DNA from 4 places in the Streptomyces sp. NPDC030143 genome. Region 4 is predicted to be linked to each of the others. Evidence: riboswitches for the same ligand, from Rfam matches in the RefSeq annotation. Region 4 holds a riboswitch; each other region holds the start of a gene.

Region 1 (3,323 bases), on a different contig from region 4:
CGGAGCGCGGCAGGAGCAGCCCGCCGTGCTCGTCGATGACTGGTCCGTCGCCTCGGGCTACGCGGCCGGCCGCCGACCGGCCCGCGACGGGGACGTGACCGCGGTGTTCGCCGCCACGACGACATGGCCGTCGGCCCGATCCGCGCGCTGACCGACGCCGGCCCGAGGGTGCCGGACGACGTCAGCGTGGTGGGCTTCGACGACATCCCCTCGCCGCGTACGTCGCCCCGCCGTTGACCACGGTGCGCCAGCCGTTCGACACCGTGGCCCGCGCGGGACTGCGCCTGCCGGTGCAGGCCATCGAGCAGCCGGACGCGCAACCGCCGCCGGTCGACGACCCGCCGGTCGACCTCGCCGTCCGCGCCTCGACCGCGCCCCCGGCGGCCCGCAGGCCTCCGGGACGCGGGCGCCGCGCCGACGGCGAACGATGACGGCCGCACCGGACCGGACCCTGCGAGCGGATGAGCCGGACGAGGCCGGGAACCCCCGGGGTGTCGGCGAGGAGGGTGGATCACCCGTACCCACCTCGGGCGAACGAGCACTGGTGGCCGAGCGAGTGGAAGAAGGCCGACAGGTCGGACTTGACGTCGGGACCGGGGCGACGGCGGAAGAGGTAGCCGACCAGGCACCCCGTGTGGGCGACGAAGACGCCGTCGGCGCCGAACCGCTCCCGGTGGCCCAGCACCCGCTCGAACGTGGCCTTGGGCAGCACCTCCTGGGAGAGCGCGGCGCTGCTGGTCGCCGCCCGTGCCACGGCCGCCGGGTCGCCCGAGTCGAAGGCCTTCAGCAGATCGGTCAGGCACCGCTGGTACTCCTCCCCGCGCCGCCGGTAGTGCTCCAGCAGCGGAGCGGTGACGGCGGCGGTGTCCACCGTGCCCGGCTCGGTGACGAAGGCGGTGTGGAAGCCGATGTCGGTGCCGAGCCGGCGGACCACCCGGTGGCGGCCGCTGAGGTGCAGGGCGAACTCGTCGAGGAACACGCTGTCGGCCCGTTCGATCGCCGCCAGGACGCCGAGGACCACGTCCGCGTCGTACCGCAGGGCGAACAGCCGGAACAGACAGCGCAGGGTCGCCACGATGTCGGCTGTCGAACTGGCCATGCCCACGCCCACCTTCAGCTCGGAGTGGGTGCTCCAGCGGCCCGGCGGCAGGTCGAGTCCGAAGCGCTCCAGGAAGATCCGGGCGGCCTTCGCCGCCTTCTCCCCGAGCGGCAGCAGGTTCGGCGGCTCCGAGCCCGGGGTGAAGTGCACCCAGGCATGACGGTCCACGGGGAAGGACACCAGCGCGATGTCGGGATCGCCGCCCGCCCGCAGCGGGCCCTGGTACAGCTCGCCCAGGGTGCCGTGGCAGACACCGGAGACGGTACCGCTCGCCGGGGTGCGGGTCCCGCCCCGCTCCCCGGCGAGCGTGGCGGGAACCTGCGCGGGCACGATCACGTCCGACCTCCTGGTCACGAGCCCCGACAGGCACCGGAAAGGGGAGGGAGGTTTTCACGCGCACACCGTGCCGCCGTCCGTACCGCCGACCCGTCCACGAGGTTCCCTCTTGCGTCGCGGCCCCCGCAGTTCCGGTCGGACGGGGGCGTGAGCCGACTGCACGCCCGAGCATAGGCACCACCGTGCCCCGCGCCGCAGGGCGGGTGCCGCGTCCTTCCGACGGGTCGGCCGTCGACTCCGCGCGGGGTGCCACCCGGGGGTGGGGGCGAGCGGCGGATGGGGGATGATGGCCGACGACAGGGCGACGGCGGTCCGAGGAAGCCGGTGCGAATCCGGCGCGGTCCCGCCACTGTGATCGGCGAGCGGATCCCGACAGGCCACCGCCCCCGGACGGGGCGGGAAGGCCGGGACGAGCCTCGCCCCGAGAGCCAGGAGACTCACGTCGTCGCCTCCTCGACGGACACCGGGGCGGATCTCCCCGGAGAGGGGCGGGCCCGGTATGAACGGGACAACGGCCGACGGGGCGTTCGGCGACGGGGCGTCCGGCGACGAGGCGTCCGGCGACGAGGCGCCCGCGCGGGCGGCCGGGACGGCACCGTGCCGGGTCGTCGTGTGCCGGGACTGCTGCTGCGGCAGTCCCAAGGTGACCGGGGTCGATCACGCGGCGCAGACCGCCCGTCTGCGCGCGCAGGTGCCCGTGCGCATCTCCGCCTGCCTCGACGTGTGCGACCAGGCCAACGTCGTCGTGGTACAGCCCTCCGCCGCCGGCCGGGCCGCGGGGGCACGTCCCGTGTGGCTGGGACTCGTCAACGACCCCGACGCGACCGAGGACATCGCCGCCTGGGTGCGCGCGGGCGGCCCCGGCCTGGCCCCGCTGCCGGACATCCTCGAGCTGTACGTCTTCACCCCGCCAGGGCGCCGCACGGCCTCCTGAGGTCCGAGGCGCGCGGCGGTCCTCGGATCCGACGACCGCCGCCGGGAAGCGCGGGCTCTCCCGACGCGCGGGAGGCCCCTCGTCCGGAGGGCGAGCCCTACGCGAAGCCGCCGTTGCTCATCAGGAGCTGGCCGTTGACCCACTGGCCCTGCGGCGAGCAGAGGAAGTCGACGAGGTGGGCGGTGTCCTGCGGGGTGCCGAGCCGGTCGAGCGGGGTCCGGCCGATCACGGCGGCGCGCACCTCCTCGGTCATCCAACCGGTGTCCACCGGTCCCGGGTTGACGACGTTGGCGGTGACGCCGAGGTGGGCGAACTCGTGCGCGGCGGCCAGGGTGATGCGGTCCAGGGCGCCCTTGCTCGCACCGTAGGGAAGGTTGCCGACCGTGTGGTCGCTGGTGAGGGAGACGATCCGGCCGGTGCCCGGTGCGGCGGCGAACCGCCGGCCGAACTCGCGGATCAGCAGCCAGGTGGCGCGGGCGTTGACCGCGAAGTGCCGGTCGAAGCTCTCGACGGTGGTGTCGAGCAGACCGGAGTCGACCGACTCGCAGTGGCACATCACCAGGGCCGTGATGCCGCCCGACCTGTCCTCGACCTCGTCGAAGACCCGGGCCGGCCTCCGGGTCGGCGAGGTCCGCCTCGACGGCCGTGGTGGCGGCCCCGTGCCCGCCGAGGTCGTCGGCGATCGCCTCGGTCGCGCCGGGCTCGCCGCCCCACGGCATGCGCGCGTCGTAGGGGGTCCAGTAGGTGTAGGCGATGTCCCATCCGGAGGCGGACAGCCGGCGGGCGATGCCCGCGCCGATGCCGACGGTGCGCCCCACCCCGGTGACCAGGGCGACCGGACGCCCCGACGGGCGGGGCCGACCGGGTCCGCGGCGTTCCTGGCTGCTGTGCGTGGTCACGTCCGGGATCGTCCGCCATCGCGGCCCGGCCGGGCAACCGGATTCGCCCGGACCG
Region 2 (3,323 bases), on a different contig from region 4:
AGCCCGTCCGCCAGGGCGCTCCGGTGCGGGTGCACCTGCCGGTCTCCGTCCGCGGCGACCGGCTCGGCGTGCTGACGGTGACGCTGCCCGGGGGCGACCAGCCGCGGGACGTGGTGGGCGAGCTGGCCGAGATCGCCCAGGTGCTCGGGCACGAGGTGGTCGTCGCGGAGCGGGACACGGACCTGTACTTCCAGGCCCGGCGCAGGGACCGGCTCACGCTGGCCGCGGAGATGCAGTGGCAGTTGCTGCCCGGCCGCTCCTGTGCCCGCCCCGAGTACGAGCTGGGCGCGCAGCTCGAGCCCGCCTACGCCATCTTCGGCGACAACTTCGACTGGTCGGCGACGGCGGACCGTCTGATGCTGTACGTCACCAACGGCATGGGGGAGGGCATCGAGGCCTCCCTGCTGACGAACCTGGCCGTCAACGCGCTGCGCAACGCGCGCCGGGCCGGCATCCCCCTCGACGACCAGGCCGCCCTGGCCGACCAGGCCGTCTACTCGCACTACCGGGGCCGGTGCTTCCTGTCGGTGCTGATGCTCGACTTCGACCTCGTCACCGGCCTGGTCCGGGCGGTCGACGCCGGGTCCCCGCAGTTGCTGCGGCTGCGCGACAGGACCGTGGAACGGGTGCATTTCGAGGCCCAGTTGCCGCTGGGCATGTTCGAGGAGACCGACTACGTCACGCAGGAGTTCCGCGTCGAGCCGGGCGACCGCCTCGTCTTCGTCAGCGACGGCGTCCACGAGGCGGCCTCCCCCGGCGGCGAGGCGTTCGGGGACGGCGCGCTGGCCCGGGCGATCGCCGCCACCCGACTGCTGCCGGCCGCCGACGTGCCGGGCGCCATCCTGCGCGAGCTCACCGTCCACCGTGGCCGGCCCTCCCCGGACGACGACGCCCTGGTGGTCTGCCTGGACTGGCGCGGACGCTGATCCGAAGCCCCCGGCCCGCCGGACGGCCGCTGTTGTTCGCACCGCACCCCGACGCTAATGTTTGTCATACGGCAACGATCAGCCGGAGGCGTGCCGCCCGGCAGCCGCACGGTTCCGTGCGCAGGGAGACGATGCAGGTGTCGCGACGAACAACGCTCATCTCCCACCCGCACGGGAGCGGACGTCCGGCGGGCCCGGCCACCCGCGCAGCGGGCCGGGAAGCGGTCACGTGACCCCGGTCCCGGGACACGTCCTCGCGGCCACGCTGCCGATCGGTTCGGACGCGGATCTGGGCTGGGTGCGCCATCGGGTGCGGCAGGCCGCCGCGGGCCTCGGCTTCGGTCTCGTGCAGCAGACCAAGCTGGTCACCGCGGCCAGCGAGCTGGCCCGCAACACCCTGGTCCACGGCGGCGGCGGGTACGTCGAGATCGCTCCGCAGGACGACGACGGCCGACGCGGCCTGAGACTTGCCTTCACCGACACCGGCCCCGGAATCGGCGACCTCGACCTGGCGATGACCGACGGCTACACCACCGGCGGGGGCCTCGGCATGGGCCTGAGCGGGGCCCGCAGACTGGTGAACGAGTTCGCCGTCGACACCGAGGCCGGCCGGGGCACCACCGTCACCGTCCTCGCCTGGGCGCCGGGCCTCTCCCCGGCCGTCCCGGAACCCCGCTGAGGCGACGTGTGCGCCGGGGTGTGAGCCGCCGGACACCGTCCGCGCGCCCCCGTTGCCGCTTGTCACCACCCCTGTACGGGCACTACTGTCACCACGCCTTGGTGAACGGGAAATCCGGTGTGATGCCGGTGCGGCCCTCGCCACTGTGATCGGGAAGTCCGGCTCCGGCCCTCGCGGGCGGCCACTGGGTCCTCGGACCCGGGAAGGCGGAGTACGGGCGGTGGTACCCGTCAGCCAGGAGACCGGCCAAGGCGCGTCAACCATCCACGAGGTGCTGGAGAGGGTCTGCTGAGCCATGCACATTGCCGAGGGTTTCCTGCCTCCGGTGCACGCGGTCGCCTGGGGCGTCGCGTCGGCGCCGTTCGTCGTCCACGGAGTCCGCTCGCTCCAACGTGAGGTGCGGGAGCACCCGGAGAGCACGCTGCTCCTCGGTGCCTCCGGGGCCTTCACGTTCGTCCTGTCCGCGCTGAAGCTGCCCTCCGTCACCGGCAGTTGCTCGCACCCCACCGGCACCGGCCTGGGCGCGATCCTGTTCCGGCCGCCGATCATGGCGGTGCTGGGCACCATCACCCTGCTCTTCCAGGCGCTGCTGCTCGCGCACGGCGGCCTGACCACGCTCGGCGCGAACGTCTTCTCGATGGCGATCGTCGGCCCGTGGGCCGGTTACGGCATGTACCGGCTGCTGCGGCGCTACGGCGTGCCGCTGATGGTCGCGGTGTTCTTCGGGGCGTTCGTCGCCGACCTGTCCACGTACTGCGTCACCAGCGTGCAGTTGGCGCTCGCGTTCCCCGACCCGGGCAGCGGGTTCCTGGGCGCCCTGGGCAAGTTCGGGTCCATCTTCGCCGTCACGCAGATCCCGCTCGCGGTGAGCGAGGGCCTGCTCACGGTGCTGGTGATGCGTCTGCTGGTGCAGTCCAGCAAGGGCGAACTGACGCGTCTGGGCGTGCTCGTGACGGGCCGGCAGGCCCCGGCCGGAACGGAGGCGGCGGCCCGGTGAAGCGGAACACGAAGATCAACCTCCTGCTGCTGCTCGCGGTGCTGGCGCTCGCCGTGCTGCCCCTGGCCCTCGGGCTGGGCGACCACAAGGAGGAGCCCTTCGCGGGCTCCGACGGCGAGGCGCAGACGGCGATCACCGAGCTCGAGCCGGACTACGAGCCGTGGTTCTCACCGCTGTACGAGCCCCCGTCGGGCGAAATCGAGTCGGCGCTGTTCGCGGTCCAGGCCGCCCTCGGCGCGGGTGTCCTCGCCTACTACTTCGGGCTGCGGCGCGGGCGGCGCCAGGGCGAACAGCGCGCGCGGGCCGAGTTGCCGGCCGAGGACGTCCCGGCGGCGAAGGAGCCCGAGGCCGGGGCGTCCGTGGCGGAACGGACCTGAGCGCTCGTGCTGCCGATCGACGCGGCGGCGCACGGCAGTCGCTGGCGCCACCGTCATCCCGTGGACAAGGCCGTGCTCGGGCTGGGCCTCACCGTGCTCGCGATCTCGCTGCCGCCGTGGCCGGGCGCGGCCCTGGTACTGGTGACGGCGCTCGCCGTGCTGCTGGGCCCGGCGGGGGTGCCGGCCGGGCGGCTGTGGCGCGCCTACCGGGTGCCGCTGGGCTTCTGTGCGACGGGCGCGGTGACCCTGCTGGTGCAGGTGGGCGGGCCCGGCGGCTTCGTCTCCCTGGCCGACGGCGGGTCCGCCCGGGCCGGGGAGCTGATGCTGCGCACCTCGGCCGCCTC
Region 3 (3,323 bases), on a different contig from region 4:
TGCCCCAGGTCTGCCCGACCCGGCAACCGTCCAGGCCGTGCCCCCGGTCGTCGGAGATGAACGCCTCCCCTCCGGCGACGGTGGCCACCCCGTGATGGATCTCGTACCCCTCGACGGGCTCGCCGAGGGCCATGCCGACGGGCCGGGTGAGCGTCTTCTCCCGGGCGAACCGCACCCGGACGGGCAGGACTCCGAGGCCGTCCACCTGGCCGAGGCGGCTCTCGACGTCGTCCTCGATGTGCTCGCCGAGCACCTGGTACCCGCCGCAGATGCCGAGGACGGGCCGCTGCTCGGCGGCCCTGCGCACGAGGGCGTCCGCCAGCCCCCGCTCCCGCAGCCACTCCAGCGCCCGCACGGTCCCCCGGGTGCCGGGGACGACCACCAGGTCGGCGTCCGCCAGTTCCTCCGGCCGGTCCACGAACCGCACGACGACACCGGGTTCGGCGGCCAGCGCGTCCACGTCGGTGAAGTTGGACATCAGCGGGATCGCGCACACGGCGACCCGCAGCACGTCCTCCCCGACCGGCGGCGCCACCGTCGACTCGCGCACGGTCCCGCGCAGCGACACGCGCAGGCCGTCCTCCTCGTCGATGCCGAGGCCGTGCCGGAACGGCAGCACCCCGTACGTCCGCCGCCCGGTGAGGCGGTGCAGCATGTCGAGCCCGGGTTCGAGCAGGCCGACGTCGCCGCGGAACTTGTTGACGAGGAACCCGGCGACCAGCTCCTGGTCCTCGGGCGAGAGCAGCGCGACGGTTCCGAAGAACGACGCGAAGACACCCCCGCGGTCGATGTCGCCGACGACGAGCACGGGCAGCCGCGCGCCCCGCGCGATGCCCATGTTCACGATGTCGGTCCGCCGCAGATTGATCTCGGCGGGGCTGCCGGCCCCCTCACAGATCACCGCGTCATACGTGCCCCGCAGTTCGGCGAGGCAGTCCAGCACCGTCCCCAGCAGTTCGCGCTGGCGTCCGCCGTGGTACCCGCGTGCGCTCAGCTCGCCGACGGGCTTGCCGAGCAGCACGACCTGACTGCTGCGCTCGCCCCCGGGCTTGAGGAGCACCGGGTTCATCAGCGCGGTCGGCTCGACCCGGCAGGCCTGTGCCTGCATGGCCTGCGCCCGCCCGATCTCGGCGCCCTCCCGCGTCACGAACGAGTTCAGCGACATGTTCTGCGCCTTGAACGGCGCGACCTTCACCCCCTGCCGCACCAGCCACCGGCAGATCCCGGCGGTGACGACGCTCTTGCCGGCGTCGGAGGTGGTGCCGGCCACGAGGAGACCCCCACCGGTCATCGCGTACGCCCCCTTGTCAGTAGCCGCCCGGCGACCGTCACGCCGAGCGCGAGCAGACCGACACGGCGGGAGAGCCGTGCGGCGCGTTCGATGTCGTGCGCGACGACGGGCCGCCCCGCCGCCCCGTTGAGCACCGGCCGGTGTTCGACCCGGCCGCCGTAGGAGAGCGTCCCGCCCAGCCGCACCCCGAGGGCGCCCGCGAAGGACGCCTCCACGGGACCGGCGTTGGGGCTGGGATGCCGGCGGGCATCGGCCCGCCACGCCCGCACGGCCCCCCGCGGATCGTCCCCGGCGACGGCCGCCAGGACGGCCGTCAGCCGCGCCCCCGGCCAGCCGGCGACGTCGTCGAGCCGGGCCGAGGCCCAGCCGTAGCGGCGATGGCGTGGCGACCGGTGCCCGACCATGGCGTCGAGGGTGTTCACGGCGCGGAAGCCGAGCAGCCCCGGCACCCCGGCGACGGCCCCCCACACCAGCGCCCCCACCACCGCGTCGGAGGTGTTCTCGGCGACGGACTCGACGACCGCGCGGGCGATCCCGTCGGCGTCCAGGGCCTGCGGGTCCCGCCCGCACAGGTGCGGCAGCCGGGCCCGCGCCGTCTCCACGTCGCCGGTCTCCAGCGCCCGTCCGATGGTCCGGGCCTCGCGCACCAGGGAACTCCCGCCGACGACGGCCCAGGTGGCGACTCCGGTCAGGGCGACGGAGGCGGTGGGGGAGGTACGCGCCGCGCGCGCGGCGACGGCACCCAGCGCGACGGCACCCCCGGCGCACACCGCGGTGTGCAGCGCGCCCCACCCCCGGTGGTCCCGCCACAGCACCCGTTCCACGGCGCCCGCGGCCCGCCCGAACGCGGCGACCGGATGCCCCCGGCGGGGATCGCCGAACAGCAGGTCGCCGAGGAGGCCGGCGGCGGCGCCGTACGCGAAGGCGCGATCGGCCCGCATCGGCTCAGCCGACCGCGGGGTGGCGGAGGGGAGTTGCGGCGCTTGACCTCGAACGGCAGCCGAGCATGGCGGTATGTCCTCACTCAGGGTGTCCACGCCCTGGTTCGACGAGACCGGCGGTGAGAGTTCCTGGCTCCCGGGGGGCAACCCCCGGTGACAGTGGCGGGACCGCGCCGGACTCGCACCGGCTTCCTCTCTTGCCGCCGTACATGGCCCCGGCAGTCCACCACGGCCCCGGAAGGGCCGTCAACTTGCCGTTGACCTGCGCGAGGAGAGTGTGCAGAACCCCACACGCGGGTGTAGGCCGGGCACGAAAAGGCGGGGTGGGGGACGGAGAACCGTCCCGCACCCCGCCCACGCAGGAGCGTCGTGCGTCAGGCGACGATCAGGGAGATCCCGTACGCCACCGCCGCCGCGCAGGCCGCGAAGCAGGCGTAGGCCGCGGTGACCGCGAGGGCCGCCGACTCGCCCTGGGCGGCGGCGCGCTCGCGGCGCGACAGGCCCGTGATGCCGAGGGTGAACAGGCCGACGAGGGCCACGGTGACCACGAGGCTGACGCCGAAGACGGAGCCGAGGGCAGCCCAGTCGATCTTCATGGTGATTCCTTCTTGAGCGGGTGCGGAACCGGGTGCGCGCAGTTCAGACGGTGGTGGTGGCGGCCGGCGGGGCCGGCTCGGCGGCCGTGGGGGCGGCGATCGTGGCCGTCAGGCCCGCCTCGGCCACCGGGCCCGCCGGGGGCGGCGTCACGGCGGCGATCGCCTGGGTCACCACGCCGGCCGGCTCGTCCGAGTCGTTGACGTTGGTGTGGTCGACGACCTCGCGACGGGAGATCTTCCAGATCGCGGCGCTGGAGCCGACGAGGAAGACCGCCACCAGGGCCGTGCCCCAGTCGCCGAAGCCGGTCACGTACTCGGCGAGCGCGCCCACCAGGGCCGCGGCCGGGAGGGTCAGACCCCAGGCGACGAACATCCGGGTGGCGGTGGACCAGCGGACGACACCGCCCTTGCGGCCCAGGCCCGCGCCCATCACCGCACCGGAGACCGAGTGGGTGGTGGAGAGGGAGAAGCCCAGGTGGGAGGAGGCCAGGATGA
Region 4 (3,323 bases):
GTTCACGGCGGCCACGGAGGCGTCCAGGGTCTTCAGGAACGGCACGATGCCGTTGGAGTGCCCGTTGGTGCCCCGGATCAGCGACCCCCGGGAGCGGATGCGGGAGTACGACAGTCCGATGCCGCCGGCGTGCTTGGAGAGGCGGGCCACCTGGTGGTAGCGGTCGTAGATGGAGTCCAGTTCGTCCAGCGGGGAGTCGAGGAGGTAGCAGGACGACATCTGCGGGTGCCGGGTGCCGGAGTTGAACAGCGTGGGGGAGGAGGGGAGGTAGTCCAGCCGGCTCATGAGCCCGTAGAGCGCGGACACCTCGTCGACCGACCGTGCCGTGTCGTCCTCGGCCAGACCGCTCGCCACCCGCAGCAGGAAGTGCTGGGGCGTCTCGATCACCTTGCGGGTGAGGGGGTGGCGCAGCAGGTAGCGGCTGTGGAGTGTGCGCAGGCCGAAGTAGCCGAAGCGGTCGTCGGCCGCCGGGTCGACCAACGCGTCGAGACGGGCCGCGTGGAGCCGGACGAACGCGGCGGTGCGGTCGGCGACGAGGCCCTCGCGGTGGCCGACGGCGACCGACTCGGTGAACGAGGTGACGCCTTGCGCGGCGGCCTCGGCGCGGATGCCGACGGTCAGCAGCCGGGCGGCCAGCTTCGAGTAGGCGGGGTCCTCCGAGATCAGGCCGGCGGCCGCCTCCGTGGCCAGCTCGCGCAGCTCCGTCTCGTCCGCCCGTGCGGACCGGCCGCGCAGCGCGGCGGCGGCGACCCGGCCGGGGTCGGCGTCGGGGAGGTCGGCGGTCAGCTCGGTCAGGGTCCGCAGCAGCGCGGCACCGGGACCGTCGTTCTCCGGCGCGGTGACGGAAGCCGGATCGGCTGGCGCGATGGTCACGTGGGGGCTCTCCCTCGCTGGGCACGGGGCCTTGCGAAGGGCGGGGGGCAGCACACGAGCGCACGCGGCGTCGCGTCCACCGGCCCATTCCGCGAGGCCCGGACGTCAGGGCACCCGGACCGGACGGCCGGGTGCGCTGTCGGCAGGACCTCGGACTGAACAGGCGTGCGGAAACACGCAAGTACACCGTTGCGGGACAGTTCCGGATTCGCACCGGATTCCCCTGCGGCGACAGCGAGCATGAGCATACATCTTGTGTCGGGGCGCGATGCCACCCCCAGATGTTGTGTCGCGCTGGTTTCAGAGCGTCAGTTCGTAGGTGAGGAGAGTGAGGTCGCCGAGGGCGGCGTACTCGGCGGGCTCCGCTTCTGCGATGAGCATGTCCATGGGGTGAGTGTTCACGACAACGGGCCGCCGTCAGTCCTGCTGCCGGCGGCCCGCTGCGGGGTGACGGGACCATCGGTCGGTGCACTGTGCCCCCTGGGCCGCGCGGCCTGGCGACGCGGCGGTGCACGTCACCGGACCACGCGGCCCGATCGGGCGCTCATGGTGCACGGACCCCTAATGCGTGGGCGTGCCCGCCGTGGCCGGCGGGAGTTCGATCTCGACGCCGGGGTCGCCGGCGTCGGCCGTGTAGTCCTCCGGCCTGGTCTCGTCGATGCCGTCGGGGGCGCCGGCGGCCCTGAAGGCGAAGGTGAGGACCACGGTGACGACCAGGTTGAGCACGAACGCCGTCAGACCGATGTAGCCGATCTCGCCGATGCCCGGGATCTCCTTCGACGAGCCGCCGAAGTGCTTCTGGGTCGGGGAGGCGACACCGTACGCGGCGACCGTGCCGTAGACCATGCCGACCGCCCAGCCGGCGAGCAGCGCCCAGCGGTGGAACCAGCGGGTGAACAGGCCGCCGACCAGGGCCGGGAAGGTCTGCAGGATCCAGATGCCGCCGAGGAGCTGGAAGTTGATGGCGACCGTCTTGTCCATGGTCAGGACGAAGGCCAGGGCGCCCACCTTCACCAGCAGCGAGACCAGCTTGGAGACCTTCGTCTCCTGCTCGGGCGTCGCGTCCGGCTTGATGAAGTCCTTGTAGACGTTGCGGGTGAAGAGGTTCGCCGCCGCGATCGACATGATGGCCGCGGGGACGAGCGCGCCGATGCCGATCGCCGCGAAGGCGACGCCCGCGAACCAGTCCGGGAACATGTTCTCGAACAGCTGCGGGATGGCCAGCTGGCCGTTGGTCACCTTCACACCCGCCGCGATCGCCATGAAGCCGAGCAGGGCGAGCAGGCCCAGCATCAGGGAGTACAGCGGCAGGATCGTGGTGTTGCGGCGGATCACCTCACGGCTCTTGGAGGACAGCGTCGCCGTGATCGAGTGCGGGTACATGAAGAGCGCGAGCGCCGAACCGAAGGCCAGGGTGGCGTACGTCCACTGGCCCGCCTCGGCCGGGATCAGACCGCCCGCGCCGGCCGCGGCGTACTTCTCGCCCGCCTTGGCGAAGATGTCGTCGAAGCCGCCCAGCTTGATCGGGATGTAGATGATCGCGACCGCGATGACGAGGTAGATCAGCGTGTCCTTCACGAACGCGATCAGCGCGGGAGCCCGCAGACCCGACGAGTAGGTGTACGCGGCGAGCACGCCGAAGGCGATCAGCAGCGGCAGGTCCTTGATGAACCAGTTGGTGTCCTCGCCGCCGCCGACGCCCATCACGTCCAGCACCGCCTGGATGCCGACGAGCTGGAGCGCGATGTACGGCATGGTCGCCAGGATTCCGGTGAGCGCCACCGCCAGTGACAGGCCCTTGGACCCGAACCGGCCGCGCACGAAGTCCGAGGTCGTCACGTACCCGTGCTTGTGCGAGACCGACCACAGACGCGGCAGGAACGTGAAGATCAGCGGGTAGACGAGGATCGTGTACGGCACCGCGAAGAAGCCGGACGCGCCCGCCGCGTAGATGGCCGCCGGTACGGCGACGAAGGTGTACGCCGTGTACAGGTCGCCGCCGAGCAGGAACCAGGTGATCCAGGTGCCGAACGACCGGCCGCCCAGGCCCCATTCGTCGAGGCTCTGCTCGTTCTCGGCCCTGCGCCAGCGCGCGGCCAGGAAGCCCATGACCGTGACGGCCAGGAAGAAGAAGACGAAGACGCCGAGTGCGACGCCGTTCACACCGTCCTTCATCGCGTGGCACCCCCGTCCGTAGCCTTGCGGGCGCGCTGGTCACGGTGCCACAGCGTGTAGGCGACCATCGTGAGCACGGTCGAGATCAGCACCCACGCCATCTGGTACCAGTAGAAGAAGGGGATGCCGATGAACTTCGGGTCGGCCTTGGCGTAGGAACCGACCCACAGCATCGCCACGAAGGGGGCGAGCAGACAGAGGGCGATGACGACGCGTACGGGCGTCACCACCGGCCCTCGGGACACTTCAGGCGCTTCTGACATCGATCGGATCCG

Evidence for each region. A riboswitch is a leader RNA that binds a small molecule or an ion and turns the genes downstream of it on or off. The one in region 4 is predicted to bind cobalamin.
Region 1: linked by a shared signal. The riboswitch ahead of ACZ4YY_RS12605 ((2Fe-2S) ferredoxin domain-containing protein) and the one ahead of ACZ4YY_RS32750 (ribonucleoside-diphosphate reductase subunit alpha) in region 4 are both predicted to bind cobalamin.
Region 2: linked by a shared signal. The riboswitch ahead of ACZ4YY_RS03285 (energy-coupling factor ABC transporter permease) and the one ahead of ACZ4YY_RS32750 (ribonucleoside-diphosphate reductase subunit alpha) in region 4 are both predicted to bind cobalamin.
Region 3: linked by a shared signal. The riboswitch ahead of ACZ4YY_RS00365 (cobalamin biosynthesis protein) and the one ahead of ACZ4YY_RS32750 (ribonucleoside-diphosphate reductase subunit alpha) in region 4 are both predicted to bind cobalamin.

Annotation. Positions count from the first base shown of each region.
Region 1 is NZ_JBVIAY010000005.1:448,269-451,591, forward strand. Features, by position in the region: partial or broken gene ACZ4YY_RS12595 (LacI family DNA-binding transcriptional regulator) at 1-431, shown strand, start outside; gene ACZ4YY_RS12600 (GHMP family kinase ATP-binding protein) at 512-1,435, opposite strand; cobalamin riboswitch at 1,751-1,873, shown strand; gene ACZ4YY_RS12605 ((2Fe-2S) ferredoxin domain-containing protein) at 1,935-2,369, shown strand; partial or broken gene ACZ4YY_RS12610 (SDR family oxidoreductase) at 2,467-3,268, opposite strand.
Region 2 is NZ_JBVIAY010000002.1:26,086-29,408, reverse strand. Features, by position in the region: gene ACZ4YY_RS03295 (PP2C family protein-serine/threonine phosphatase) at 1-926, shown strand, start outside; gene ACZ4YY_RS03290 (ATP-binding protein) at 1,156-1,605, shown strand; cobalamin riboswitch at 1,688-1,870, shown strand; gene ACZ4YY_RS03285 (energy-coupling factor ABC transporter permease) at 1,901-2,602, shown strand; gene ACZ4YY_RS03280 (energy-coupling factor ABC transporter substrate-binding protein) at 2,599-2,979, shown strand; gene cbiQ (cobalt ECF transporter T component CbiQ) at 2,986-3,323, shown strand, end outside.
Region 3 is NZ_JBVIAY010000001.1:82,635-85,957, reverse strand. Features, by position in the region: gene ACZ4YY_RS00370 (cobyric acid synthase) at 1-1,291, opposite strand, end outside; gene ACZ4YY_RS00365 (cobalamin biosynthesis protein) at 1,288-2,232, opposite strand; cobalamin riboswitch at 2,337-2,475, opposite strand; gene ACZ4YY_RS00360 (hypothetical protein) at 2,607-2,828, opposite strand; gene ACZ4YY_RS00355 (inorganic phosphate transporter) at 2,872-3,323, opposite strand, start outside.
Region 4 is NZ_JBVIAY010000028.1:69,418-72,740, forward strand. Features, by position in the region: gene ACZ4YY_RS32750 (ribonucleoside-diphosphate reductase subunit alpha) at 1-873, opposite strand, end outside; adenosylcobalamin-variant (AdoCbl-variant) riboswitch at 1,010-1,108, opposite strand; gene mctP (monocarboxylate uptake permease MctP) at 1,435-3,048, opposite strand; gene ACZ4YY_RS32760 (DUF3311 domain-containing protein) at 3,045-3,311, opposite strand.